DNA from 2 places in the Arthrobacter sp. Y3224198 genome. Region 1 is predicted to be linked to the other one. Evidence: predicted binding sites of a transcription regulator. Region 1 holds the regulator's gene; the other holds the start of a gene.
The links. Region 1 encodes HrcA, which represses chaperone genes, less so after heat shock. Its sites were predicted from a motif close to TTNGCACTCGNNNNNNNCGAGTGCNAA; they were not measured.
Positions count from the first base shown of each region.

Region 2: a site for HrcA is predicted at 1,767-1,793, ahead of groL (chaperonin GroEL). Genes of this name have one in related genera too.

Region 1 covers NZ_JBNHFG010000005.1:99,976-109,595, reverse strand. The annotation lists gene AC5RUF_RS04565 (PhoH family protein) at 1-635, opposite strand, end outside; gene AC5RUF_RS04560 (GerMN domain-containing protein) at 1,008-1,979, shown strand; gene AC5RUF_RS04555 (16S rRNA (uracil(1498)-N(3))-methyltransferase) at 2,023-2,802, opposite strand; gene dnaJ (molecular chaperone DnaJ) at 2,804-3,943, opposite strand; gene hrcA (heat-inducible transcriptional repressor HrcA) at 4,049-5,062, opposite strand; gene AC5RUF_RS04540 (DUF3097 domain-containing protein) at 5,277-6,122, shown strand; gene AC5RUF_RS04535 (DUF4870 domain-containing protein) at 6,240-6,662, shown strand; gene hemW (radical SAM family heme chaperone HemW) at 6,764-7,996, opposite strand; gene lepA (translation elongation factor 4) at 7,993-9,620, opposite strand, start outside.
Region 2 covers NZ_JBNHFG010000014.1:5,856-19,673, reverse strand. The annotation lists gene groL (chaperonin GroEL) at 1-1,608, opposite strand, end outside; gene AC5RUF_RS09680 (cold-shock protein) at 1,978-2,181, opposite strand; gene AC5RUF_RS09675 (LytR C-terminal domain-containing protein) at 2,385-3,008, opposite strand; gene AC5RUF_RS09670 (DUF3263 domain-containing protein) at 3,077-3,340, opposite strand; gene AC5RUF_RS09665 (uracil-DNA glycosylase) at 3,604-4,377, shown strand; gene AC5RUF_RS09660 (siderophore-interacting protein) at 4,406-5,269, shown strand; gene AC5RUF_RS09655 (threonine/serine exporter family protein) at 5,350-6,963, opposite strand; gene AC5RUF_RS09650 (lipid II:glycine glycyltransferase FemX) at 7,297-8,370, opposite strand; gene AC5RUF_RS09645 (MFS transporter) at 8,535-10,100, opposite strand; gene AC5RUF_RS09640 (CYTH and CHAD domain-containing protein) at 10,128-11,672, opposite strand; gene AC5RUF_RS09635 (aldo/keto reductase) at 11,803-12,780, shown strand; gene AC5RUF_RS09630 (DoxX family protein) at 12,936-13,304, shown strand; gene AC5RUF_RS09625 (hypothetical protein) at 13,314-13,818, shown strand, end outside.

The sequences.
Region 1 (9,620 bases):
CGCGGGATGGACTCCGGGTCCATCATGTCGTGCAGCGCGTCGTAGAGCGGACGCAGGTACGGATCGATCTTGTCGCTCAGGGTACCGGGCAGGAAACCCAGCCGCTCCCCCGCCTCCACGGCCGGCCGGGTCAGGATGATCCGGTTTACTTCCTTCTGCTGCAGGGCCTGCACTGCCTTCGCCATGGCGAGGTACGTCTTGCCCGTGCCTGCGGGGCCGATGCCGAAAACCACGGTGTTGCGGTCGATCGCATCCACATAGTTCTTCTGGTTCAGGGTCTTGGGCCTGATGGTCTTGCCGCGGGTGGACAGGATGTTCTGCGTCAGCACATCCGACGGCCGGTGGGCGCTCTGCTCACGGAGCATGCTGATCAGCTGCTCCAGGACCTGCGGCGTGACGCGGGTCTGGTTCCGGGCCAGGACGCGGACTTCGTTGACCAGCCGGACGGTCTGCTCCACGTCGGCTGCCGGTCCGGACACGGACAGTTCGTTGCCCCGTACCATCAGGCTCACCGCGGGGTTGGCCGCCTCAATGATCCGCAGGGCCTCGTCATTGGCCCCCAGCGACTGGACCATGTGTTCCGTGGAATCGAAGACTATTGTCTGGGTGTCCAGTCGGATGGTGCCGATTTCCATTGAAGATTCGGTCATATATACGGCCTTCCCAGGCCTTTCATCGCCCCTTACAGAGTCCGGTATCAGGTGGTGCTGTGCAGTTCAGTGGTGCTGTGCGGTTCGGTGGTGCCGGCGCCGTATGTCTTTAACGACACCTTGTAAAAAACACCGCGGCACGGACGTTTATTTCCCTGCGTTCCCTGCCGGCTACCTAAATCTTACTTGATGTGCCCGTCCCCGGACGGAGGAGCGGCAGGTTTATCTCAGCACCGCAACGGTGATGTCTCAATCGTGTTTCAGTCCGGCCGAGGGCCGGTGAACGGTACGGATCGGGCCGATGCCGTATGCAAAGGTTGAACACGTACCTTTTACCAACGCCTTGAAGGAGGGTCGATGTCCGCCGGTAAACTCCGCCATGCTTCCTCCCTCCCCGGCTTCCGCGGGCGGCTGCTGCTGGCGGTTTCGGTACTGGCCGCCGGCACGCTGATGCTGGAAGGGTGCGGCGTGGTGGCCGAGAATCCGACCATCACCATGCCCACCACCTTTGCCGCCGGCCAGGCGCCCAAGGGTGCGGCCATGACCATCTCCCCGCCGGCCGAGGCCGGCGTCACCGACACCCTGATGCCCGTCTATTGGCTCGGCCTGAATGAGGCCACGGTCAGCCTGTACCGTGAGTTCCTTCACTCGGATAACACCGGCGATCCGATCGGCGAAGCCGTCAAGGCCATGACCGCGGGCAAGCCACTGGACCAGGATTACTTCACGCCCTGGCATCCCGCAGATAACGTAACCGCCTCCATTTCGAACACGAACGTCATCACCGTGGACATTTCCTCCAACGCCTTCAAGGGTTCCCTTGATGCCGGCATGGCCCACCGGGCCGTGCAGCAGCTGGTGTACACCGCCACTGCCGCGGCCGCCAATGCCAAGCTGACGGCCGTTGGGCAGGAAAGCTCCGTCGTCATCCTCGTGGACGGCAAGGCCGGCTACCAGGCGTTCGGCCATGAATCCCTGGACGGGCCGCTGCGCCGGGACCCGGCCCTGACGGCGCCCATCTGGATTATCGACCCGCAGGAATCCCAGGCCCGCGGCACCGGCCTCAACGTCAGCGGCACGGCCGTGGCCCGGGAATCCGAGCTGCACTGGCGTGCCGAGCCGGTAGTGGCCGGAAGGCCGTCTCCGGATGCTGTCGCCTCCGGCAAGGTCACGCTGGACGCAGCCGTGGGAGAGACCGGTTCCTTCAGCTTCTCCTCCACCCTTGCGCCGGGCGAATACAGCATCAGCGTTTTCTACGCCGGAAGTGAAGCCGCCGGCGACTCCAAGCGGATCACCATCACGGCTGCGCCGGGGTCACCCGAAGACTGAGCCGGCGGGACCCGGTCCGCCCCGGGCTGCCCGGTTCCTCCTTCTACCAGCGGCCCAGCAGTTGGTTGAGCACGGCGAGGGCCGAGGGCCCGGCGGTGGAGGACCGCAGCACATGCGGTCCCAGCCGGACAGCCACTGCCCCGGCGGCGCGCAGCTGCTCCAGTTCAGCCGGGCTGATGCCGCCTTCCGGTCCCACCACCACGGCAATGTCCGCAGGTGCGGATCCGGCGTCCGATGCCGCCCGGCGCCGGACCATTTCCGCAACCGCTCCGGACAAGGGAGCATCCGCTTCCTCGTGCAGGACGAGGACCAGGTCCAGCCCTTCGAGGCGCCGCACCAGTGCCTTGCTGTCCAGGACCGGCTCGACGGCGGGAATGCGGGAGCGCCGGGACTGTTTGGCGGCCGCAGCGGTCAGGGCCTGCCACTTGGCTTGTCCCTTGGCGGCCTTTTCGGTACGCCAGCGGACTATGCTGCGGTCCGACTGCCAGGGAATGACCGTATCCACACCCAGCTCCGTGGCAGCTTCGACGGCCTGCTCATCCCGGTCTCCCTTGGCGAGGGCCTGGACGAGGATGAAACGCTCGGCGTCAGCAGGTTCCTCGGTCACGGCTTCCACCGCGAGCTCCAGCAGGGACGGTCCGGTTTCCGTGACGGTGCCGGTGATCCGGCGTCCGGCACCGTCAACAACATCCACGGCCTCGCCGGCACTGATCCGTTTTACGGCGACGGCGTGGCGGGCTTCGGAGCCCTCCAAGCGGAACGTTCCGCCGGGATGTGCAGCTGCCACCTGTGCCGGATCGCCGAAAAAGATCGGGTTGGTCATGCTAGAGGTTGCCCAGCCGGTCCCGCAGCTTGGCGAAGACGCCGGTGCCGGAGCTGTTCAGCCGGCCCTCGCTGTATTCCTCCCCGCGCAGGTGGGCGAGCTTGCGCAGCAGCTCTTCCTGTTCGGAGTCCAGCTTCTGCGGGGTTTCCACGTGCAGGTGGACCCGCAGGTCGCCACGGCCGTGGCCGCGGAGGTGGGTGACACCCAACCCGTTCAGCACGGATACCTCACCGGACTGCGTTCCGGGCTTGACGGTGATTTCCTTCTCGCCGTCGAAGGTGTCCAGGGTGACGGTGGTGCCCAGGGCGGCGGCGGTCATCGGCACGGTGAGGGTGGCGTGCAGGTCGTCGCCTTCCCGGAGGAACGTCGGATCGTTGTTGACCCGGATCTCCACGTACAGGTCGCCCGAGGGCCCGCCCGCAACGCCCGCCTCGCCCTGCTGGCTGAGCTGGATGCGGGTACCGGTAGCCACGCCGGCCGGGATCTTGATGTTCAGGGTGCGGCGGTTGCGGACGCGTCCTTCACCGGAGCATTCGTGGCAGGGGTCCGGGATAACCGTTCCGTAGCCGTTGCAGGTGCCGCAGGGCGCGGAGGTCATGACCTGGCCCAGGATGGAACGGACGGCTCGCTGGACCTGACCGGTGCCGTGGCAGATATCGCAGGTACGCGGCGAGGTTCCCGGCTGGCAGCAGGAACCGTCACAGGTGGGGCACACGACGGCGGTGTCGACGTCGATCTTCTTGTTGATGCCGAAGACGGCATCCTTCAGGTCGATGCGCACGTTGATCAGCGCATCCTGGCCGCGCCGGGCACGGGACGCCGGGCCACGTCCGCCGCCGGGGGCGGCACCACCGAAGAAGGTGTCGAAGATGTCCTGGAAGCCGAAGCCCTGGCCGCCGAAACCTCCGCCGCCGAACCCGTTGTCGGTTCCGTTCTCGTTGCCCGTGGTGTCGTAGATGCGGCGCTTCTCCGGATCGGAGAGGACCTCGTAGGCGTGCGTTACGGCCTTGAACTCGTCGGCAGCACCCGGAGCGTTGTTCACGTCCGGATGCAGCTTGCGGGCAAGCTTCCGGTACGCCTTCTTGATTTCTTCACCGGTGGCGTCTCGTCCGACACCCAGAACCTGGTAGTGATCGCTCACTCGTGCACATCGCTTCCTGTATTGCCTGCCTCCGGTGCCGGAGGCGTTGTTTGTGGTCCGCCGGATGTCCCCGGCGGGACGGCGCCGCAGCTGCTGCGCGCCGGACTAGTTGTTCAGTATGCGGGAGAGGTACCTGGCCACGGCCCGGACCGCAGCCATGGTGGTGGGGTAATCCATCCGGGTGGGGCCCAGGATGCCGACTTTCGCCGACGCGTCCGGTCCGTACCCGGTGGCCACCACCGATGCTTCCGACAGTCCGCCATGCGGGTTCTCGCGCCCGATCCGGACGGCGACGCCGCGGGCGTCCTGCTCCATCTCGGACAACAACCGCAGCATCACGACTTGTTCCTCGAGGGCTTCCAGGACCGGTCCGATGGTCAGCGGGAAGTCTACCGTTGAGCGGGCCAGATTGGCCGTGCCGGCCATAACCATGCGGTCTTCCCGGTTGATTCCGGCCAGCATTTCCAGGCAGTTCCCCAAGGCATTGGCTACCCGCCGGCTGGCTGCCGGTACCGTGGCCAGCGCTTCTGTGAGGTGGCTGGTGATGCTGCTCAGCGGCGTGCCGGCCAAGGCAGAGAGGAAATGGTGGCGCAGGTCCAGCAGGTCCGGTTCGGTGACTGCCTGCGGCACCGTGATGACCCTCTGCTCCACGCGTCCGGTGGTGGAGATGAGCACCACCAGCACCTGGGCAGGTGCCAGCAGCACGAATTCGATATGCCGCACCTTGGCGTTGCCCAGATGCGGGTACTGCACCACGGCCACCTGGTTGGTCAGCTGGGACAGCAGCCGCACGGTGCGGTCCATGACGTCGTCCAAGTCATCCGCACCCTCAAGCAGGGAGGAGATGGCCCGGCGTTCGGGGGCTGAGAGCGGTTTGACGTCCGAGATGCGGTCGACGAACAGCCGGTAGCCCTTGTCCGTGGGAATCCGGCCGGCCGACGTGTGCGGGGCGGTAATGAGCCCCTCTTCCTCAAGGGCAGCCATGTCGTTGCGGATGGTGGCCGAGGAGACGCCCAGCTGGTGCCGCTCCACCAGTGCCTTGGAACCGACCGGTTCGCGCGAATGGACGTAGTCCTCAACAATGGCGCGGAGGACCTCGAGTCGGCGTGGCTCACTCATGGTTTTCCCTCCCAGTTGGTCGGCGGATGGTCCGTCGGGTTGATCGGCGGGCCTGGCGGACGGGACTGCACGGCCTGCGGAGCGCGCCCCGCTTAGCACTCACAGTGCCTAAGTGCTAAGTCTAATACGGATCAACGGCGTTGCTAGCATTGAGTAAACCCGTGGCCAGCCGCGGGCATCGAGCCCGACCAAGCACCTGAGTGAGGCAATTTCCGTGTCCAGCTTTTCCTGGGGTCCGCAGGACATCACTGCGCCGGCCCGGACCGTCCTGCGCAAAGTCGGAGCCGAAACCGGCCTGGTCTTGGAAGATGTGGCCTCCGGGTGGGTGGGCGCCGTGGTCCGGGTGGAGAAATCCGGCGGCCTGCACCTGATGGTGCTCGAGGACCGGCGCGGGAAAACCAAATCCTTCGAACTCGGCTTCGGTTTCCTGCTGGAAGGCGAACCGGTGGAAGTGGTTCCCGCCGCGCCGGCCGGCAACGCGGCTCCGGCCCGTACTGCGTCGGGCTCCGTGCGGGTAGCCAACCAGCGGGCCCGCACCGCCCGGGCCAGCCGGATCTGGGTGGAAGGCAAGCACGACGCCGAATTGGTGGAGAAAGTCTGGGGCGACGACCTGCGGGTGGAAGGAATCGTCGTCGAGCCCCTCCACGGCGTCGACGACCTCTATTCGGCTGTGCGGGACTTTGCCCCCGGCCCCGGCCGCCGCCTCGGGATCCTGGTGGACCATCTGGTCCCGGGGTCCAAGGAATCCCGGATCGCCGCCGAAGCAATGACGTGCCCCGGCGCCGCCGGGAACGTGCTGATAGTCGGGCATCCTTATGTCGATGTCTGGCAGGCCATCAAGCCCTCCGTGATCGGCCGCAGCGCCTGGCCCGTGGTGCCGCGGCACCTGGACTGGAAGACCGGAATCCTGCAGGGACTGGGCTGGCCGCACCGGGACCACACCGACGTTGCCATGGGCTGGAAGAAGCTTTTGGGCCAGGTGCGCACGTACGCGGATCTGGAGCCCTCGCTGCTCGGGCGGGTGGAAGAAGTGATTGATTTCCTGACCGCGCCCGGATGAGACGTACAACTCACCGGTCGTCGCCGTTCCGTTATAAAGCACGCCAGACAGTACCCTTGAGTCAATACGTAGTAGCGGACCGACCCTGAGTCACCATGAGCAAAAGGAATATACGCCGTGTCCAACACACGCCAGAACCACCCGCCCCGACCGAAGGAACCCTCCCAGCCCCCGGTGTATCAGGGCGCCCCGGCCAATGCGCTTCCGCTGACCGCGTCCGAGGACCGGCAGTGGGCCACCTTGGCGCACTTCGGCGGGATTCTCGCCTTTGTTCCTTCACTGATCATCTACCTCGTCTTCCGTGACCGCGGCCCGTTCACTGCGCAGGAATCCAAGGAAGCGCTGAACTTCACCCTGCCGCCCAGCATTGCGGCGCTGATCGTCTGGGCCCTGTCCTTCATCCCCGTGGTGGGCGGCTTCTTTGCGGTCCTCAATGCCATGATCTGGGTCTACGTGGCCGTGTCCTCGGTGGTCGCGGGCATTGAATGCAACCGCGGACGCCCGTACCGCTACCCGTTCAACCTCCGCCGCATCAAATAGCGGAAACAGCCCCTGCCCGTATGGGCAGGGGCTGTTTTGGTTTAAGCAGTCGGTTTGTTTAGGCAGTCTTATTCCGGCCGGGTTTCCGTCCGGGCGCAGTTTCAGTCCGGCAGCAGCCGGCGGACCACGGCGTCAGCCAGCAGGCGGCCGGTGCCGGTCAGGAGAACCTTGCCGGTCAGCGCGGCCCGGGGGTCCACCAGCCCGTCCGCCATCAGTCCGGCCACGGCCAGCCGGCCGGGCTCGCGCAGGCGGCTAAGGTCCAGCCCTTCGGCCAGCCGGGTACGCAGCATGACGTCTTCCACGTACCGGGTGTCGGCGTCGAGCGTTTCGCGGCCGACCGCCGGGGACTCGCCCGCGGCGATCCGCTGGGCGTAGGCCGTGGGGTGCTTGGCGTTCCACCAGCGCACACCGCCGGCGTGGGAGTGCGCACCGGGACCGATCCCCCACCAGTCATCGCTGCGCCAGTAGGCCAGGTTGTGCCGGCACTCGTCGGCCGGGGTGCGGGCCCAGTTGCTGACCTCGTACCAGGACAAACCGGCAGTGGTCATCATTTCATCGGCCAGGACATACTTGTCCGCGTGGTCATCGTCGTCGATGGGCGGGACCTCCCCGCGCCGCATCCGGGCGGCGAGCTTGGTGCCTTCCTCGATGATCAGGGCGTAGGCCGAGATATGGTCCGGCTCGTAGCTGAGCGCTTCTTCCAGGGAGACCTTCCAGTCCGCCATGGATTCCCCGGGGGTGCCGTAAATCAGGTCCACGCTGACGTGCAGCCCGGCGTCGCGCGCCCACTTCACTGCCTGCGGCACCCGCGACGGGGTGTGCGTGCGGTCCAGCACGGCCAGCACGTGGGGCACGGCCGACTGCATGCCGAAGGACACCCGTGTGAAGCCGGCGTCGGCGAGCAGCTGCAGGGACTGAGGCGTCACCGAATCGGGATTGGCCTCGGTGGTGACTTCGGCACCGGGCTTCAGCCCCCACTGGTCGACGGCGGTCCGCAGGATCATGGCCAGATCCTCGGCCGGGAGCAGCGTGGGAGTGCCGCCGCCGAAGAAGACGGTGCCCATCGGCCGATCAGGCATCCCGGAGAGGCGCAGCGCGTCGGCAGCGAATACTACTTCCTGCGCGGCTGTGGCGCCGTAGGCCGCCTGGGAGGCACCGCCGCCGAGTTCGGTGGCGGTGTAGGTGTTGAAGTCGCAGTAGCCGCAGCGGACGGAGCAGAACGGGATGTGGACGTAGAGTCCGAAGTTCCGTTCCGCGGCTCCGTCCGCGGCCTGTGCGGGGAGGAGGCCGTCCGCCGGTGCGGGGTCTCCGAGGGGCAGTGCGCTGGGTGTCACTTCTTGGATTTGTCCTTGGATTCGTCTGAGGAAAGCGCCGCGACGAAGGCTTCCTGCGGAACTTCCACACGTCCCACCATCTTCATGCGCTTCTTGCCTTCCTTCTGCTTTTCGAGCAGCTTGCGCTTACGGCTGATATCGCCGCCGTAGCATTTGGCGAGCACGTCCTTGCGGATGGCGCGGATGGATTCGCGGGCAATGATCCGGGAGCCGATGGCGGCCTGGATGGGCACCTCGAACTGCTGGCGCGGAATGAGTTCGCGCAGCTTGCCGGTCATCATCACGCCGTAGCTGTAGGCCTTGTCCTTGTGGGTGATGGAGCTGAAGGCATCCACCTGCTCGCCTTGGAGCAGGATGTCCACCTTGACCAGGTCGGCCACCTGCTCGCCGTCGGCCTTCCAGTCCAGCGAGGCGTAGCCGCGGGTCTTGGACTTGAGGACGTCGAAGAAGTCGAACACGATCTCGGCCAGCGGCAGGCGGTAGCGGATTTCCACCCGGTCTTCGGAGAGGTAGTCCATGCCGCCCAGGACGCCGCGGCGGGACTGGCACAGCTCCATGATGGCGCCGACGAATTCGCTGGGCGCCAGGATGGTCGCGGCCACCATCGGCTCGCGGACCTCTTTGATCTTGCCCTCGGGGTACTCACTGGGGTTGGTCACCGTGACCACCTTGTTGTCCTCCAGCGTCACCTCGTACTCCACGTTGGGGGCGGTGGAGATCAGGTCCAGATTGTACTCACGCTCAAGCCGCTCTCGGGTGATTTCCAGGTGGAGCAGACCCAGGAAGCCCACCCGGAATCCGAAGCCCAGCGCGGCGGACGTCTCGGGTTCGTATACCAGGGCGGCGTCGTTGAGCATCAGCTTTTCGAGCGCGTCTCGCAGCACCGGATAGTCGGCGCCGTCGATGGGGTACAGCCCGGAGAACACCATGGGCTTGGGATCCGCGTAGCCGGGCAGCGATTGCGTGGCCGGCTTGGCCAGGTTGGTGACGGTGTCACCCACCTTGGAAAGCCGCACGTCCTTCACACCGGTGATCAGGTAGCCCACCTCGCCGACGCCGAGACCCTTGGAGGGGGTGGGTTCGGGCGAGCTGACGCCGATTTCCAGCAGTTCGTGGCTGGCCCGCGTGGACATCATCTGGATGCGTTCGCGCGGGGACAGGGACCCGTCCACCACGCGGACGTAGGTGACCACCCCGCGGTAGGTGTCGTAGACGGAGTCGAAGATCATGGCCCGGGCCGGGGCGGCCGGGTCGCCCACGGGGGCGGGGATGTCCCGGACAATCTTGTCCAGCAGGGCTTCGACGCCCACGCCGGTCTTCCCGGAAACCTTCAGGACGTCGGCGGGGTCGCCGCCGATGAGGTTCGCCAGTTCCTCGGCGTACTTTTCCGGCTGCGCCGCCGGGAGGTCAATCTTGTTCAGGACCGGAATGATGGTCAGGTCGTTTTCCATCGCCAGGTACAGGTTCGCCAGGGTCTGGGCCTCGATGCCCTGTGCTGCGTCAACCAGGAGGATGGCGCCTTCGCACGCCGCCAGGGACCGCGAAACCTCGTAGGTAAAGTCCACGTGGCCGGGGGTGTCGATCATGTTCAGGGCGTAGGAGTCGCCGTCGACTTCCCACGGCA
Region 2 (13,818 bases), on a different contig from region 1:
CATTTCGTCGCCGCCGCCCATGGCGGGGGCAGCCTTCTCCGGCTTGTCCGCAACCACGGCTTCGGTGGTCAGGAACAGGCCGGCGATGGAAGCCGCGTTCTGCAGTGCAGAGCGGGTCACCTTTACCGGATCGTTGACGCCGGCTGCCAGCAGGTCTTCGTATTCGCCGGTGGCGGCGTTCAGGCCGAAGCCTTCGGGCAGGCCGCGGACCTTGTCCACTACTACGCCCGGCTCCATGCCGGCGTTGAAGGCGATCTGCTTCAGCGGAGCATCAATGGCCACGCGGACGATGTTGGCGCCGGTCGCTTCGTCACCCTCGAGGGAGAGGTTCGCGAAGGCCTTGAGGCCGGCCTGGATCAGGGCCACGCCGCCGCCGGCGACGATGCCTTCTTCAACCGCAGCCTTGGCATTGCGGACGGCGTCCTCGATGCGGTGCTTGCGTTCCTTGAGCTCAACCTCGGTTGCGGCACCGGCCTTGATCACTGCAACGCCGCCGGCCAGCTTGGCCAGGCGTTCCTGCAGCTTCTCGCGGTCGTAGTCGGAATCGGAGTTTTCGATTTCGGCGCGGATCTGGTTGACGCGGCCGGCAATCTCCTCGGCGTCGCCTGCACCTTCGACGATGGTGGTCTCGTCCTTGGTGACAACTACCTTGCGGGCCTTGCCCAGCAGGTCGAGCGTGGCGTTTTCCAGCTTGAGGCCGACCTCTTCGGCGATGACCTGGCCGCCGGTGAGGATGGCGATGTCTGCCAGCTGGGCCTTGCGGCGGTCGCCGAAGCCCGGAGCCTTGACGGCGACGGACTTGAAGGTGCCGCGGATCTTGTTGACTACGAGGGTGGCCAGGGCTTCGCCCTCAACATCTTCGGCGATGATCAGCAGCGGCTTGCCGGACTGCATGACCTTCTCGAGGACGGCAACCAGGTCCTTGACGTTGGAGATCTTGGAGTTGACGATCAGGATGTACGGATCCTCGAGGACCGCTTCCTGGCGCTCGGCATCGGTCACGAAGTAACCGGAGATGTAGCCCTTGTCGAAGCGCATGCCTTCGGTGAGTTCCAGCTCCAGGCCGAAGGTGTTGGACTCTTCGACGGTGATGACGCCTTCCTTGCCCACCTTGTCCAGTGCCTCGGCGATCAGGTCGCCGATCTGCTGGTCACCGGCGGAGATGGAAGCCGTAGCGGCAATCTGCTCCTTGGTTTCGATTTCCTTGGCGGAGGCGAGCAGCTCGGCGGTGACGGCCGCAACGGCCTTCTCGATGCCGCGCTTCAGGCTCAGCGGGTCGGCACCGGCAGCGACGTTGCGCAGGCCTTCCTTGACCAGGGCCTGGGCCAGGACGGTTGCCGTGGTGGTGCCGTCACCGGCAACATCGTCAGTCTTCTTGGCAACTTCCTTGACCAGCTCGGCGCCGATCTTTTCGTAGGGATCGTCCAGCTCGATCTCCTTGGCGATGGATACGCCGTCATTGGTGATCGTGGGAGCTCCCCACTTCTTTTCGAGGACCACGTTGCGGCCACGCGGGCCCAGGGTCACCTTGACGGCGTCGGCGAGGGTGTTCAACCCGCGCTCGAGGCCGCGGCGTGCCTCTTCTTCAAATGCAATGATCTTGGCCATAACGGCTATCGTCCTTCCGGAACAGTCATGCTTGGAGCAAAAAGTTGCATTCCTGGCTGAGGTGCCCGCGACGGACGGCCCGGCTTGCGCGATCTCTTTACGCGGTCCCCCGAACCTCACCCCAGTGGGTTGCTGGTTCACTCAACACCGTCGGACTTTTAGCAGTCATCCGGCAAGAGTGCTAAGTCAATAATTAGCACTCCCACACACTGAGTGCAAGCGATCACGCGTACCTGCCACCCCGTTCACAGCCGGTTGCGCCTGCGGTGTGGAGGCTAAGCAAAAACAGCGGCGGAACCAGTGCCAATACCTGGTCCCACCGCTGCCGGTCCCGTCCCCAAGCCGGGAGGATGCCTTGCAAAAAGTGGTTTACAGCGCCCGGACTTCCTCGGCCTGCGGACCTTTCTGGCCCTGGCCGATTTCGAACTCAACCCGCTGGCCTTCTTCCAGGGTCCGGTAACCGGATGCCTGGATTGCCGACCAGTGGACGAATACGTCCGTTTCTGCCTCGTCGAGGGTGATGAAGCCGTACCCCTTCTCCCCGTTAAACCACTTGACGATCCCCTGCGCCATGATGTTTCTCCAACCTAGATTCCAATGCAGCCCTTCGGGGCCGCACTTGGACCCGAAGGCGCCGGAGCCCGCACGTGCCGTCGAATTCTCCGGAGGAGAGCGAGACCAGTGCCGTCAACCGGCTGGCATTACTCTAACCATGGTGATGTCAATCACATACGGGGTGTTGATAACGTTATGGTCTTTTTACCGGGAGGGGCTTCCTACCGGAATCCGGGACCCAGAACCACGGTGACGTTGGTAAAGCCCGCTGATTCCACGACAGTGGGGATGCCCAGTTCGGCGCCCAGCTGCTGCGCGTTCGCAGCCTGCTGCGGGGAGCCGTAGTAAACGACCGACGCCTGCTGCGGTGCACCTGTCCAGTTGCCCACCGTGGCCACGGCCCATCCTGCTCCGGCCACCCGGCCGGAAACGCCGGCGCCGAGTCCGCTGACTCCGCTGGCGTTCAGCACCACAACCGGCTGCGTGCGGTCCACCACGGGTTCCGGCTCGCTGGGAGTCGGAGTGGGGCTGGGAGTGGGCGCCGGGGCGGCAGTCTCCGTCTCCGTCGGCTCCTCTTCCTTGGTAGTTTCCGGGGACGCCGTGGGGGCAGCGGATGCAGAAGAAGTGGCCTGCGCTTCGGCAGAGGGGCCCGGGCTGCCGGACCCGATACCCAGACGGGGCAGTACAAAGTAGGCCGCGAGGCCGATGATGAGGGCCAGGACACCCACGGTAATCAACAGGCCCAGCCCGCTTGAGCGCGCGGGAATCAGGCGTTCCCGGTGCACGCCCTGCCGTGCTGACGTCTCGGGGACCTTGTCGAACTCGTCCCGGGGGTATTGGCTCATAGTGGAGATTTCATCCTTGCTCTGAAGGTGCCGTGTTCTGCACGCCGGCGTTGGTTGGGAACGCCGGGTCAGACGCCGGTGCCCAGGCGGCGGGCAGTGCGGGCCTGCTGGCGGCTGGTACGTAGTCTACGCAATCGCTTGACCAGCATCGGGTCGTGGGCAAGGGCGTCCTCGGTATCAATCAGGGCATTCAGCACCTGGTAGTACCGCGTGGCGGACATACCGAAAAGGTCCCGGATTGCCTGTTCCTTGGCCCCGGCGTACTTCCACCAGGCCCGCTCCAACGCGAGCATCTGCTGTTCCTGGGGGCCGAGCGGGCTCTGAGGATCCACTGCATCGTCAAGCGAAAACCGCTCAGCTTCTGTCGATTCCGCCACGCACGCTCCCATAAAGATTCCAGTACTGCCTAGTGCCATGCTAATTGGGAACAACAGCGTTGTCATTTAGGCGGCTCCGGAGTAGAGGCGGAGCATCCTGCTATGGCACCTCCGCGGGCACCGTCATTGGCGTGGCCGGTATCCCGCTCGGTCTCTGGGTGGGCGGGCTGGACTCCGGCCAACTGTCTTTCATCGCGGAAATACCGAAAACTGGACTCGTGACACCTGATGAACCGCAGCTCTTCGAGTATTCCACCCACCCGGCTACCGAAACGCCTTTCCCCTTTGCCGCGCCGGCGACGCTGCGGGAGGTGATGGCACCGGACTGGGCAGAGGCACTGGCACCGGCGGCCACCGCCCTGCGTGAGATCGCAGCGGATTTGGAGGCTGAACGCCGTGCCGGCCACCGCATCCTGCCCGAGCCGGCGAACATCCTGCGTGCCTTCCAGCGTCCGCTCTCCGAGGTCAAGGTGCTGGTCGTGGGCCAGGACCCGTACCCCACGCCGGGACACGCCGTCGGGCTCTCATTTTCCGTGGACGCGCGGGTCCGGCCGCTGCCGCGCAGCCTGAACAACATCTTCACAGAACTGAGCGCGGACCTGGGACTGACCCCGGGTCCCTCCGGGGACCTCACCCCCTGGGCGGACCAGGGCGTGCTGCTGCTCAACCGTGTCCTCACTGTCCGGGCCGGCGAGGCGGGCTCCCACCGCCGCCGCGGGTGGGAGGAAATCACCGAACTCGCCGTGCGTGCAGTGGCAGCGCGCCGCCGGCCGGACGGCAGCCGCCCGCCGCTGGTCGCCGTCCTGTGGGGCAGGGATGCCCGGAGCATTGTTCCGTTCCTCGGCGGGACGCCCACCGTTGAATCCGCCCATCCCAGCCCCCTGTCGGCCTCCCGCGGGTTCTTCGGATCCCGCCCGTTCAGCAAGGTCAACGAACTGTTGGCGGAGCAAGGGGCCGCACCCGTGGACTGGCGTTTAGGCGCGGTACGGTAGTTTGAGCCCTTCCCAAGGAGAGAAATCCATGCCAGAAACTCCCCCGCGTCCGCAGCAGCCGGGCCAGCCCCAGGACGGACCGCGCAAACCGTGTCCGCTGGTGACCCTGGAGGTGCTCCGCCGGGAGCAGATCAGTGAGCACATGGTCCGCATCGTTGCCGGCGGACCCGGATTCGACCGGTTCTCCCCCAGCACCTGCGCCGATGCCTACTGCAAAATCTGGTTCGGTCCGGACGGAACACCGATCGACGGCAGCGAGGACCTGGAAAGCATCCGCGCGCGCAGCGAACGGGTCCACTGGCCGGTCTCGCGCACCTACACCATCCGGGACGTCGACACGGAGGCCAGGGAACTCACCATCGACTTCGTCGTGCACGGTGACGAGGGTCTGGCCGGCCCTTGGGCGGCCAAGGCCCGGCCGGGTGAGCCGCTGACCTTTTCCGGCCCGGGCGGCGCCTTCACCCCCAACCCCGACGCCGACTGGTACCTCCTGGCCGGCGATGAGTCCGCGCTGCCGGCGATTGCCACCGTGCTCCGGGCCCTGCCGGAGGACGCCGCGGGGCAGGCTTTTGTGGAAGTCGCCGGTCCCGAGGACCGCCAGGACCTGGGCAGGCCGGCAGGCATCGAGCTGACCTGGCTGTACCGCGGCAATACGCCGGCGGGCCGCAGCGGGCTGCTGGCGGAGGCACTGTCCTCGGTCCCGTGGCAGGACGGGGCCGTACAGGTTTTCGCCCACGGTGAGCGGGAGGCCATGAAGTCCCTGCGCGACATCCTGTTCAGCCACCGGGGACTCGAACGCGGCCAGGTTTCACTTTCGGGCTACTGGGCCGCCGGCCGCACGGAGGACATGTTCCAAGCCGAGAAGCGGACTCCCGTGGGCAAAATCCTGTAAACGGAGCGGCGCCGGACGGTGGCGCAGAAAAGGCCCGGCCCCCTGCGGGGCCGGGCCTTTTTATGGTCGTCGCCGGTGTATCAGCGCCGCCGGTTGCGGCGGTCATTGCCGTTGAGGTTGCGGGTGAACGGGCGTCCCAGGTTGTCGCCCAGGACCACGCCCCCGGAGATGGCCAGGATGACAGTGAGTGCGTCGAAAAGCCCCACCGCCCCTGCATACATGTCCTCGGCGTCGATGCTGAGCCCGTACATGGACCGGAAGATGGCGAGTCCGGGGAACAGGAACAGGACGGCGGGAACCGCCACGATCAGCTGCGGCGCACCCATCCGCAGCGCCACTATCCGTGCCACCATGCCGATGAAGATAGCGGACACCGCCGGTGTGAGCCGCGGCCCCACCCCTCCCGCATCAGCCAGCTGGTAGACCAGGAAGCCGGCCAGGCCGATCAGGACCGTGGGCAGCACCAGCCGCCGCGGAGACTGTTCCACAATGCAGATGGTTGCCAGGGCAATGGCCAGCAACAGCAGGGTCACCGGGAAGGAATACTGCGAGGAGGCCACGTCCGTTACATTCAGGCGGGCCATTCCGAACAGGGCACCCATCACCAGGGCCACGGCTATGCCGGCCACCAGGGCGCCGAATGTCAGGAACGCGGACAGGAACCGCCCGGACGCGGTCACCGGGAACCCGTTGATGGCATCCTGCACCGCCGAAACGAGGCGCCCGGTGGGCAGCATCAGCAGGATGCCGCCGGCCACCACAATGCCCGGGGAAATCGGCACTTCCATGGACCAGAAGATCATTGCCATGGCAGTGACTACAAAGCCGCTGGCCGCCGTCGTAAAGAAGTCCGGAACGCGCCACCTGCCCAGCACACGCTGGAGCAGGCTGACCATCACGGTCCCGGCGAACCCGATGAGCGATGCCAGCGGACCGCCGCCGATGAATCCGACAATGGCGGCCGAGAAGATGCCCGTGGAGACGGTGACCGCCCAGCGGGGAAACGGTTTGGGCTGGTGGGTGATTTCGTTGAGCCGGTTGGCGGCCTCCGCACGGGTCAGCCCGCCGTCAATAATCTCCGTCACCAGTTGGTGGACCAACCCGAGACCGGCGTAGTTGTTGGTCCAGGAACGGACCACACGCATCACGGTGATGGGTGTCTGGTCTTTGGGCGAATAGTTCAGCAGCACCGACTGGTTGGTGATGTCCACCTCGATGCTCTCGAGGCCGAAAGCCGCGGTCACCGCAATGATGGCGGTTTCCACTTCCAGCGCGCCGGCACCGTACCGGAACATGGTTTCGGCCAGGCTCAGGGCCAGATCCAGGGTCTTGCGGGCATTCGCATCGGGGCCGCCGGTGCGCACCAGCGGGTTCGCGTAGGGGCTGCCTGCGAGCCGCTCGACAATGGACATGGCCTGTGTGGGCGGGTTCTCCCCTTGGACCAGCCGGCGCAGCATGCGCTTGGCCGCCGCGGAGGACCGGTCCGAGCGGACCGTCGCGGAGGCTACGGGTGCAGTACCCGGCGGGACCTGTTTGCGGGTACGGGCAGGACGTTTGTCCCGCGGGTCTCCCGTTTTCCGGACCCGGTCCGGTTGTGGACGCAGGGCCTTGGCCCCCGCCGCACGAACCACGGATGTGGTGGGCGGCGGTGGCTTGGGCCGGGTGCTTCGCAGCGTGGCTGTGGGCGGGTCCATGGGCCGGGTCTGCCCCGGGGCCTTCGACGGCGGCGCGGGCGCCTTGGGACGCTGCGCTCCCCCGGACCGCGGTTTCCCGGTTTTCCCCGCTTTCCCGGCGGAGGCCTTCCCGGCTGAGGGCTTCCCTGTCGGGGCTTTTCCGGCAGGAGACTTCCCACCCTGGCCCTGACGGCCGGCCGGGATACTGATCACCGGGATCAGCCCTGCCACCGGATCCGGATTCGGCCCCTGCTCCGCATTCGATCCGGACTTGCGGCGGTCCGGATCGGACGTATTCTCCAAGACTCACCCTTTCGGCATTGTGTTCCGGGCCTTGCCCGGCAGTGGTACGGCTTAGTAGAACGGCTGCTGGTGGCGGCGCCAGTAAATCTGCCGTGCCACCTTCTCGCCGATGGTGTTCCAGATCCGGTACCGGACCGGGTCCACCACGTAGTCATAGCAGCCTACAAAGTCCGTCACGGTCTTCGAGAAGCTGGTCTTGAACAGGCCCAGGCCGTGGTGCGGGTGGCTCTTGTCTTTAAGCTGGTTGCTCGGCGGGGTGCCGCAGAAGTCGTACGAAGTGATCCCGCACTCATCCTTGAGCTCGTTGATGGCGGTCCACTGGACCAGGTGCGAGTCTCCGTACTGGGAGCGGCGCGGCTTCGATCCGCCGTCCTTGTAGGTGCCCTTGTTCCCGTAGGCAATGACGAACGCCCCCACGGTCGGCTCGCCGTCCTCGAACGCGAAGTAGAAGCGGCCCTGTCCGGCGGCCACGAAGTTGGACCAGAACCGGTGGTAGTACTCGTAGGAGCGCAGCCGTGCCGCCGAACGGTCCTCGATGTGGGCCATCAGGCGGTACATGATCCGCATGTTTTCCTCCGTGGGTTCCACCCGGCGCACATCGGCGCCTTCCCGGATGGCGCGGCGGACGGCATTGCGTCCGCGGGAGGAGAGGTTCTTGAGCAGCTGCTCGGAGTCGGGAGTGGTATCAAGCAGGGCCGTGGAATCATTCGGCTGCAGGTTGAAGGTCTTGATGAAGCCGGCACCGGTAAACAGGGCCTGCACCTCTTCGCTGTCCACGATGTCCGGCTCCACCTTGATGGCGAACACCTTGCGCCGGGTTTCCTTGATGAAGCGGGCGAGCGCGCCCACCACCAGCGGCACGTCTTCGGGGGCGGCGACGTCGGGACCCTTGATGAGGTACCAGAGGCTGCCGAGCAACGGGACCTTCTTCTCGATGGCGAGGGAATAGGTCACATAATCGGGGCCGGTGAAGGCAAGGTATACGGGATTCCAGCCGTGGTGGGACTTCACTTCGGCGAAGGAAGCGGACTGCAGGACATTGCCGCCGCCGGGGTTCGCCAGGACGTGCTTATCCCAGTTGTCGATCTCCTCGGCAGTGGCCAGGCGTGCACTAAAATCTCGCAAAATACCTCAACTAAGTTTGTTCACTGCATCGTTTTCAGCGCATCCGGCAGGTGCGCCGGCCAGCTCCGGGAAGCGGGCATCGAACCGGCTCCCAGTCTATCCGTTGCAGCAGCGCCCAACCGACCCCCTGAGGGGCGCCGCAGGCGAACCTGCCGGCACTGCGCTCAGCCCGGGGCCGGCAGGAACCAGCGGACCTGCGGCTCGGCTTCGGCCAGGTCCCAGGCCTGCCGGATGAGCCGGCGGTCCTCCCCCGTGGTCCGGGTACGTTCCTGCCGCAGATACTCCCGCCAGGTGGGCACGTCATAAATCTCACGGAACTGGTCCCGGTCCGTGACCGAGTGCACCAGTTCCCAATCGGTGGCTCCGGTCCGCATGCGGGTCAGCCGCACTTCGTGCATGGCCTGGACAAAAGCTTCGCTCCGGTCCGGCGCCACCTCGTAGGCAATCAGCACGGTCACGGGACCGGAGTCCGGCTTGGGCTCCGCGGGCACGTACAAATCCGATTCCACCGCCGCCACGCTGCGGTCCAGTTTTCCGGTACCGGGCAGGAGCGGCAGTACCAGCACGCTGGCAGCGGCGAGAACCAGCACGACGGCGGCAAAGGCGAGGGTGGGCGCATAACCGGCACCGGTGGCGCCGGAGCCCCAGAACAGTGCCCCCACAGCCTGCGACCCGGCGGTCACCATCAGGTAAACGGACAGGCCGCGGGCACGGACCCACTCAGGCAGTGTCAGCTGCATGGCCGCATTCAGCGTGGAGAAGGTGAAAATCCAGGCAATACCGCCCAGCACCAGCAGGATTGCCAGGGCCCAGGCGGGCCAGTACCCGGTGCCGAACGCCGCGGCGGCGAATACCACCGAGCTGCCCCCAAGCAGAGCATTGTCATTCAGGAGCTGCCGGGCCCGCGGCAGGAACAGGACCCCGAGAATGGCTCCGATGCCCAGGGCGCCCAGCAGCAGCCCGTACCCGGTGGATCCCAACCGCAGGTGCCCGTTCACAGCTACCGGCAGCAGGGCGTACACGGAGCTTGCCGGAAAAATAAACAACCCGGCACGCAGCAGGACACGCCGGATCCGCGGTGCTGCCCGGATGTACCGCATGCCGGCAGCGAGCGCCTCGCGCATGTGCTCCCGTTCCGCGGAGTCCTGATCCGGGGCGCGCCAGAGGTAGATGGCAGCCGCCGTCCCCATGAAGGACACCGCGTTGAGCCCGAAGACAAATGCCGGGCCGGCCAGGGACACCAGCAGGCCGGCTATGGCCGGGCCCACGGCACGCGCGGTGTTGATGGCGACGCTGCCAAGCGCCGACGCGGCCTGGATTTCGGGGCGGGGAACGAGTGCCGGAGTAATCGCCTGCCAGGCGGGGGCACTCAACGCCATGCCGCAGCCGATCAGGAAGGTGTAAAGAAGCAGTGCGTCAGGATTCAGCAGGTCCGCGGCGGTCACCACGGTAAGGGCCGAGGCCGCGCCGGCGGCGAAGAGATTGGCGCCCAGGATAAGCCGGCGCCGGTTGAAGGCATCCGCCAGCACCCCGGCAATCAGTCCCAGCAGGAGGGACGGTGCAAGGTTGGCTGTCTGGACCAGGGAGACGAGGGCCGGGTTGTTGCTGTTTTCCACCAGGAACCACTGGGCACCCACGGTCTGCATCCAGGTGCCGATGTTGGATCCCAGTTGCGCCAGCCACAGGATGAGGAACATTCGCCGGCGAAGCGGTGCCCAGGGCGAGTCCATGCCGATCCTTCCGTGCGGTCTGGTCCGTCAGGGGGCGGGCGGGAAGTCCTTCCATGCGGAAAGGAACTTTTCCCGTGCCGCCTCGGCGTTGGCCTGCTCCAATGCATGCATCCTGCCGTAGGTGAACCCGTTTTCTCCGGCCGCGGAGGCGGAGGCCCCCATCCGGCGCAGGTACTCGCGGGTCACCACGCTGTCCTGGTACTCGCCCAGGATTTTCTGCACCCGCTCCGCGGCATCCACCATGATTCCTGCCTTGGCAGGCTGGACCGTGCCCCAGACCTCCGCCGCATAGCGCAGCCGCTTGGCATCCTTGCGTGCGTCATGCATTGCCTCGGCATATTCGTCACCGGTGAGCCGCTGCGCCTGCCGGACCCGCCGGCGCAGCCGTTTGCGGTCCCTGCGGATCATCCGGGCTGAGGCCCGGCCCGCCGGGTCCTGCGCCGCGGCGGTCCAGGCCGGCTCGGCAATCAGCGTTTCAAGCCCGTCCAGCGTGGAAAAGTACCGTTCCGAGTCCAGCGCCTCCCGGATCCGCCCGTACGCTTTGCGGTAGTCGTCAAGCAGTTCTTCATCAATGCGCGCCGGGACAGGGCCCATCACCAGTTCCTCCGGCTCCGCGGCCACCAGGTCCTTGAGCCGGTGGCGCATCACCTGGGCGTCCCGGGCCTCGCCCAGCATCCCCGCCAGCCAGCGCAGCTCCCCACGCAGCAACCGCGCGGGTTCGGCTTCCAAAGTGATGCGGTAACTGGCGAGCGCCGACCGCATCCGCCGGGTGGCAACCCGCATCTTGTGCACTCCGTCCGCATCCCCGCGGCGTACCCGCGGTTCGTGCCGCAGGACTTCCGCAAACTGTTCCCGCAGGTACCTCTGCAAAAGACTCCCCACGGGTGAGCGGGAGTCCAATGCCTCCTGTTCCGCGGCGGGTTCCTCTTCCTCAGGCCCGGGCCGGCCTCCTGCCTGCCGGAACATGCCAACAACCTGCTCCAGCAGGGCACCATCCGCCCCTGCCACGGCCCAGCTCCGGCTGCTCGCTCCGCTGCCCGTGCCGTTCGTCCCGGTGCCGTCCGTCCCGGTGCCCAGTGTCCCGGCCTGCCGGGTTTCGTCCGTCACCTGCGCGGCGGCAGCCCCGGAACTGTCCAGCAGTTCGTAGCGGAGCATCCGCGTGGTGGCACTCTCCACCGGTTCCGGGTTCCGCCCCCGCAGCACGGCCTGCAGGCTCTCCAGCAGCTCCGGGGGAACACGGTCCTCGGGAACGGCAGGTTCAGCAGTGACGGCCCTCCCGGCCGGGTCCCCCGGGCCGGCGGCGCCCTCCGGACCGGCAACGCTGCGGAAGGCCGGCTCATCCCACGGCACGGTGGCCTCCCAGCGGGTGCCGGCGTCGTCGGTAATCCGGGACACCGCCACCCCGTGGCGCTGCAAGGCACGATCCGGAGTGTCGTATTGGATTTCGGTCCGGGTGAGCGCCTGTTGCTGTCCCACCCTGGCCACGCCGGGCAGCTCGTGCAGCGGGGGAAGCGTCAGTGCTTCGGAGACGGAAAATGTGAGGGGGCTTTCGGTACCAGTTCCGGCGACCATGTGCGCCAGTATAGGTCTGCAGCGCGGGTCGCCGGGAGTCCCTTCGGCTCTACCCCGCCGCTCCCGGCCCCGGTAGCATCGCCGGAAAGGTTACCGGAAGCAGCCTGGTCGGAGGCCGGCGATGAATTCGATGAGATACGTCAAGCTGGGAAACTCCGGAGCCACGGTGTCCGCCGTGGGTTTGGGGTGTATGGCCTTCGGCGATCCGGACCGCGGTACCCACCGGTGGACGCTTCGCGAGGCGTCCGCCCGTCCGCTGATCCGTCGGGCAGCGGAGCTGGGCATCAACTTCTTCGATACCGCCAACGTTTATTCAGCGGGGCACAGCGAGGAAATCCTGGGGGCCGCCGTCGCCGAATACTGCAGGCGGGACGAGGTGGTGCTCGCCACCAAGGTGCACGGTGAGATGGGCCCCGGGCCCAACGGATGGGGACTCTCCCGTAAGCACATCCTCTGGCAGGTGGATGCCAGCCTGAAGCGGCTGGGCACGGACTACATCGACCTCTACCAGGTGCACCGCTGGGACCGGACCACGCCCCTGGAGGAGACCCTCTCAACCCTCGACGAGCTGGTGCGGGCCGGGAAGGTGCGGTATCTGGGCGCGTCGTCCATGCATGCGTGGCAGTTTGCCAAGGCACTGTTCCTGCAGCAACAGCACGGCTGGGCACGGTTCATCACCATGCAGGACCACTACAACCTCATCTACCGGGAAGAGGAGCGGGAAATGTACCCGCTGTGCCGGGACCAGGGCGTGGGCGTGCTGCCCTACAGCCCGCTGGCCCGCGGGCGCCTGGCCCGGCCCTGGGGGGCGCGGACGGAACGGCAGGACTACGACGAACCGGGCAGCCAACTCTACGCGGGCAACGAAGGCGCGGACCGGACGATCGCGGACGCCGTGGGCGAGGTTGCCGCCGGCCGCGGAGTCAGCCGCGCACGGGTGGCGCTGGCCTGGGTGCTGGCCAATCCGGCGGTCACTGCTCCCATAGTGGGGGTGACGGACCCGGCACAGCTCGACGACGACGTCGCCGCCCTGGACCTGCAGCTAACCGACGAGGAATTCGACCTGTTGGAGGAGAACTACGCCCCGCGGCCGGTCACCGGGTTCTGAAACCGGACGCCGCGCCACGCCCGTTCTTGCGCAGTTCCCGTGCCGCAGACCATCCTTAGGTTGAGATGGTTCCAGATGGTTCCAGATGGTTCCGGATGGTTCCTGCGCTCGCCCCTGCCCGCAAACAGAAAGACGCCCAGATACCTATGCTGTCTTTGGTCTTATGGCTCATCCAGCTGGTGTTGGCGTTGCTTTTTGCCGGGGTGGGCTGCGTAAAGCTCTTCCAGCGGCACACGCGGCTGGTGGACAACCTGCGCTGGCCGGAGGACTTCTCCGCCGGCACCGTCAAGCTCATCGGCGTGCTGGAGGTCCTGGGCGCTGCGGGACTGGTCCTGCCGCAGGCAACGGGATATCTGCCGGTACTGACACCGTTGGCCGCATCGGGGCTGGCCCTGCTGATGGCCCTGGCCGTTGTGGTCCACATCCGCCGCGGGGAACGCAACCGCATTGCGCTGGCGGTCATCCTGATGGCCCTCTCGCTGCTGGTTGCGCTGGGCCGCTTCGGGGCCTTTATGGACCTCTAGGAGCACTGTTTGGCTGCCTCATCCTCACAACCCGAAACCCCGCCGCCGCTCGCCGCGGCGGTGGCTGACCTGTACGCCCTCCTGCCCGCCGAATTCACGGCGGCCCGCAATGCGCGCTCCGCCGAGGCGGGCCGGGCCGGGGACAAGGAGCTGGCCAAACGGATCAAGTCCCTGCCCAAGCCTTCGACCGCCGCGTGGCTGGTCAACCTGCTGGCGGACCGGCGGCGGGATGACCTGGAGGCGGTGCTGGACCTTGGTGCCGCCCTTCGGGAAGCCCAGGAGGACCTGGACCAGAAACAGTTGCGTCGGCTCAGCACGGAACGTCAGCGCCTGCTGCGGGCCATCACCCGCCAGGCCCGGGACCTCGCCACCGAACTGGACCATCCCGTCAGTGACGCCCTGGCCGCGGAGGCCGAACAGACTCTCTGGGCCGCGATGACCGACGCCGCAGCCGCCGACGCCGTGGCCAGCGGCCAGCTGGTGCGGTCCCTTGCTGCCAGCGGCTGGGAGGAAG